DNA from 2 places in the Brevundimonas sp. 01N35 genome. Region 2 is predicted to be linked to the other one. Evidence: predicted binding sites of a transcription regulator. Region 2 holds the regulator's gene; the other holds the start of a gene.
The links. The regulator LexA, encoded in region 2, represses DNA repair genes until DNA is damaged. The targets are predictions, from matches to a motif close to ATGTTCNCNANNTGTTCT.
Positions count from the first base shown of each region.

Region 1: the regulator LexA is predicted to act here: its motif matches at 1,313-1,330, upstream of AC1DJ5_RS03190 (ATP-dependent helicase).

Region 1 covers NZ_JBFTRZ010000002.1:314,791-317,246, forward strand. The annotation lists gene AC1DJ5_RS03170 (SIMPL domain-containing protein) at 1-269, shown strand, start outside; gene AC1DJ5_RS03175 (DUF488 domain-containing protein) at 326-667, opposite strand; gene AC1DJ5_RS03180 (hypothetical protein) at 688-1,017, opposite strand; gene AC1DJ5_RS03185 (hypothetical protein) at 1,030-1,215, opposite strand; gene AC1DJ5_RS03190 (ATP-dependent helicase) at 1,365-2,456, shown strand, end outside.
Region 2 covers NZ_JBFTRZ010000002.1:70,478-72,933, reverse strand. The annotation lists gene trpD (anthranilate phosphoribosyltransferase) at 1-363, shown strand, start outside; gene trpC (indole-3-glycerol phosphate synthase TrpC) at 360-1,169, shown strand; gene lexA (transcriptional repressor LexA) at 1,236-1,928, shown strand; gene AC1DJ5_RS02080 (ComEC/Rec2 family competence protein) at 1,909-2,456, opposite strand, start outside.

The DNA.
Region 1 (2,456 bases), 240 kb from region 2:
AGGGCGTGGTGCTGCAGGACTTCCAGGGACCGTCCTACATCTTCACCAAGCTCAACGACGTCCGCCCCGCCATGATCGCCGAGGCCACCGCCGCCGCCCGCACCGGCGCCGTCCAGTTCGCCAAGGACTCCGGCGCCCCGCTGGGGCCGATCAAGTCAGCGGGTCAGGGCTCATTCGAAATCCTGCCCCGCGACGGGACTGGCGACGAAGCCACGTCCCTGAACAAGAAGGTCCGCGTCGTCACCACCATCAGCTACCGGCTGAAGTAGGCCTCCAAACCGCGCTCATCCGGCGAAGGCGGGGATGAGCGGTGGGATATGACTGCTCACTTCCCTTCCAGATAGGCCGCCAGCACGACAGCGTCGTTGTGCGCCTCGTCCTTCGCGCCATAGATCAGCGTCGTCTTCCCCGCGCGGATCGCCTGGGTCAATTGCGCCACGATCTCGGTGTTGGCGTCCAGTTCGGCCCGGTAGCGACGCTGGAACTCCTCCCATCGCGCGGGATCATGGCCGAACCACTGGCGCAGGCCGGTGCTGGGCGCGATCTCCTTAAGCCACAGATCGATCGCCGCCTTGTCCTTGCTCACGCCGCGCGGCCACAGCCGGTCGACCAGAACCCGCTGACCGTCATCAGAGGCGGCGGGTTCATAGGCGCGCTTTAGGGCCACCTTGACCGGTCCCCGTCCCATCATCGGCCCTGAGGCTCGGGCGTCGGCGCCGAAACGGTCGGCGGCTCGGCAGGGCGGGGCACGTCGGGCAAGACCGGCCGGTCAGGCAATCTCGGCGCCTCCGGCAGCTTGGGCCTCGGAACATTGATGTTCAGATTGACGTCCGGCGCCTCGGGCGCGGCGGGACGTCCGCCCGAATAGAGGAACCAGCCGATCACCGCGACCGCGACGATCAGCCCGCCAACGATGAGGGCCAGCAAGCCGCCGCCGCCCTTTCGTTCAGGGGTCGTGGTGTTGATCGTCGTCTGATGCACGACGCGATCAGGCGGCGGGATATTGGGATCCGTCATTCCAGCGCTCCTTTATTGACCGCCCGGCGCGGCCGGCGCCGACACCTCTGGCAGCTTCACATCGACGTCGACCTTCTTGGTCTCCGGCACGCCGCCCCTGCCAAACAGGAACCAGGCCAAGACCGCCACCACGACCACCAGGCCGCCAACGATAAAAGCCAGTCCGGCGTTGCCGCCTCCGCTTGAGCTCTCAGCCATTCGTTTCCCTTCCATCGCTTCCCCTGAGGTCGAGAGAACGGGGGTCAGGCTTGGCGGTTCCCGCCGGCCATTTTTCGCAAGGGCCTGACTTTGGTCTCTGTGCTGCTTATGTTCTCCTCCGAATCCGCCTTGCGTGAGCCGCTTATCCTGTGACCGACCTGCCCGCCCCCCGCATTTCCGACCTCGCGCGCGCCCAGTCGCCCGACGGCGCCGCCGGCGTTCGCGACTACCTGTCCGGCCTGAACCCCGAACAGAGGCTGGCGGTCGAGACGACCGAGGGGCCGGTTCTGGTCCTGGCCGGCGCCGGCACCGGCAAGACCCGCGTCCTGACCACCCGTCTGGCCCACATCCTGGCCACCGGCCGGGCCAAGCCGTGGGAACTGCTGGTCGTCACCTTCACCAACAAGGCCGCGCGCGAGATGCGCGAGCGGATCACCCACCTGATCGGCCCCTCGGCCGAGGGCCTGCGCTGGCTCGGCACCTTCCACTCGGTCGCGGCCCAGATCCTGCGACGCCATTCGGAACTGGTCGGACTGAAATCCAGCTTCACCATCCTGGACACCGACGATCAGGAACGGCTGCTGAAGCAACTGCTCGAAGCCGCCAATATCGACACCAAGAAGCACACGCCCAAGTCGCTGGCCCACCTGATCGACCACTGGAAGAACCGCGGCTGGACGCCCGAGAAGCTGCCGCCCGGCGAGGACTTCGCCAACGGCAAGGGCCACGCCCTCTACGCCGCCTATCAGAAGCGGCTGGCCACGCTGAACGCCTGCGACTTCGGCGACCTCTTGCTGCACAACCTCACCATCCTGTCGAAACATGCTGATCTGGCTGAGGAATATCGCCGCCGGTTCCGCTACATCCTGGTGGACGAGTATCAGGACACCAACGTCGCCCAGTATCTGTGGCTGCGGCTGCTGACCTCCTCGACCGGCAATGTCTGCTGCGTCGGCGACGACGATCAGTCGATCTACGGCTGGCGCGGGGCCGAGGTGGACAACATCCTGCGCTTCGAACGCGACTTCCCCGGCGCCAAGATCGTCAAGCTGGAGCGCAACTACCGCTCAACCAAGCACATCCTCGGCGCCGCCTCGGCCCTGATCGCGACCAATCAGGACCGTCTGGGCAAGACCCTGTGGACCGAGGACGACAGCGGCGACAAGGTCCGCGTGCGCGGCGTCTGGGACGGCGAGGCCGAGGCCCGCCTGATCGCCGACGAGATCGAGACCGCCCGCAAG
Region 2 (2,456 bases):
ACCGGCCCGACCGAGGTGGCCGAGTGGAAGGACGGCGCCGTCCGTCGCTTCACCGTCACCCCCGCCGACGCCGGATTGCCGCTGGCCACGCTGGACGACCTGCGCGGCGGCGACGCTCAGCACAATGCGGCGGCGCTGAAGGCCCTGCTCGCCGGTGAACGCGGCCCCTATCGCGACATCGTGGTGCTGAATGCAGCGGCCGCTCTGGTCGTGGCCGACCGGGCCGCGGACCTGCGCGAAGGCGCTGAACTGGCCGCAGCCGTCATCGACGACGGTCGCGCGGCCGTCGCGCTCGAAACCCTGATGCGCGTCACCAACACCCCTATCGAACCTGACCCCAATCCTAAAAAAGAGGCGGCATGACCGACGTTTTGGCGAAGATCGCCGCTTACAAGCGCGACGACGTGGCCGCCCGCAAGGCCGCGACCTCTCAGGACGCCATCGAGGCCCGCGCCGCCCAGGTCTCGCCTCCGCGCGGCTTCCGCGCCGCGCTGGAACGCGTCACCCAGGACACCGGCCGCCCCGCCCTGATCGCCGAGATCAAGAAGGCCAGCCCGTCCAAGGGGCTGATCCGCGCCGACTTCGACCCGCCGGCGCTGGCCAAGGCCTATGAGCGCGGCGGCGCCGCCTGCCTGTCGGTCCTGACCGACGGCCCCAGCTTCCAGGGCGACGACGCCTTCCTGGCCGCCGCCCGCGACGCGGTCGCCCTGCCCTGCATGCGCAAGGAATTCCTGGTCGATCCCTGGCAGGTGGCCGAAAGCCGCGCCCTGGGCGCCGACTGCATCCTGATCATCCTGGCCATGATCGACGACGCCCTGGCCGCCGAACTGCTGGCCGAGGCCGAGCGTTTTGGCATGGACGCCCTGATCGAGACCCACGACGAGGCCGAAATGGCCCGCGCCTGCGCGCTTGTAAGCGATCGGGACGACGCCCTGGTCGGGGTCAACAACCGCTCCCTGCGCACATTCGAGGTCAATCTGGCCACGACCGAGCTCCTGTCTATGCTCAGCCCCGTCAAAGCCTTGCTGGTGGCCGAAAGCGGCATTTTCACCCCCGACGACGTCGTCCGCGTCGCCGACGCTCACGCCCAGGCCATTCTGGTCGGCGAAAGCCTGATGCGTCAGGCCGACGTCGAAGCCGCCACCAAGGCCCTGCTGGCGTTAAGTTGACATTAGGCAAGAACACTTACAGAACATCGACAACGGTTCACGCCTTGTTCTGGAAGCCCGATACCGATGCTCACCAAGAAGCAGCACGAACTCCTGATGTTCATCCATGAGCGCATCAAGGAGACGGGCGTCTCGCCCTCCTTCGACGAGATGAAGGAGGCGCTTGATCTGGCGTCCAAATCCGGCATCCACCGGCTGATCACGGCGCTGGAAGAGCGCGGCTTCATCCGCCGCCTGGCGCACCGCGCCCGCGCGCTGGAAGTCGTCAAGCTGCCGGAACAGGCCACGGCGGGCGCGCCGCGCGGCCATGCGGGCTTCAAGCCCGGCGTCATTGAGGGAGGCGGTCGTCCGAAGAGCGCCGAGCCGGCTAACGACACCCGCGAACTTTCGCTGATGGGCAAGATCGCGGCGGGCACGCCCATCGACGCCATCGAGCATGAAACCGCCCGCTATCCGGTGCCGGAAGCCATGCTGGGCGCGGGCGAACACTATCTGCTCGAGATCGAGGGCGACTCGATGATCGAGGCGGGCATCCTCAACGGCGACATGGTCATCATCAAGTCGACTGCGGACGCCTCGTCCGGCGAGATCGTGGTGGCCCTGGTCGAAGGCGAGCAGGCGACGCTGAAACGCCTTCGCAAGAAGGGCGCTTCGATCGCGCTGGAGCCCGCCAACCGCAACTACGAGACCAAGATCTATGGCTCGGATCAGGTTGCGGTTCAGGGCAAGCTGGTCGGCCTTATCCGCCGTTATCACTGAAATCGGGGTCGGCCTGACGGGTCCAGGGCCGCTGCCCGCGCACGTCGGCCGCCCAAACCGCTTTCCAGCCCTTGCCGACGCGCCACAACTCGACTGAGCCGCCGCGTGCATAGTCGACCCCGTCCAGCACCAACCGCCCGGCGCATGAGGCCGGCAGCGAGGCCAGCTCGGCGCGGCTGCTGACGACCGACGCCGAACGGCACAGGGCATCCAGTTGTTCCGCCGATGGCGGCTTCTTACCCCACCACAGGGCGACCGGCCCGGCCTCGGCCGATTCCGGCGTGCAGAGCGACCGCTTGCAGGTCCAGCCCTCGTCCGAGCGCGGGGTCAGGGTCAGGCCGCGCCGCCGCGACCACAGGTCCGCCGCGAACTGACGTACGCCGGGGCGCACTACGACCGCCGCGTCGCCCTGATGAAACGCGGCATTGGTCCCGCCGTCGCCGATCCACAGGTCGGGCGCGGTCGGGCGCGGCCAGATCAGCACCGCCGCCGCCAGCGGCAGGCCCAGCCAGCGCAACCGCCCTCGCC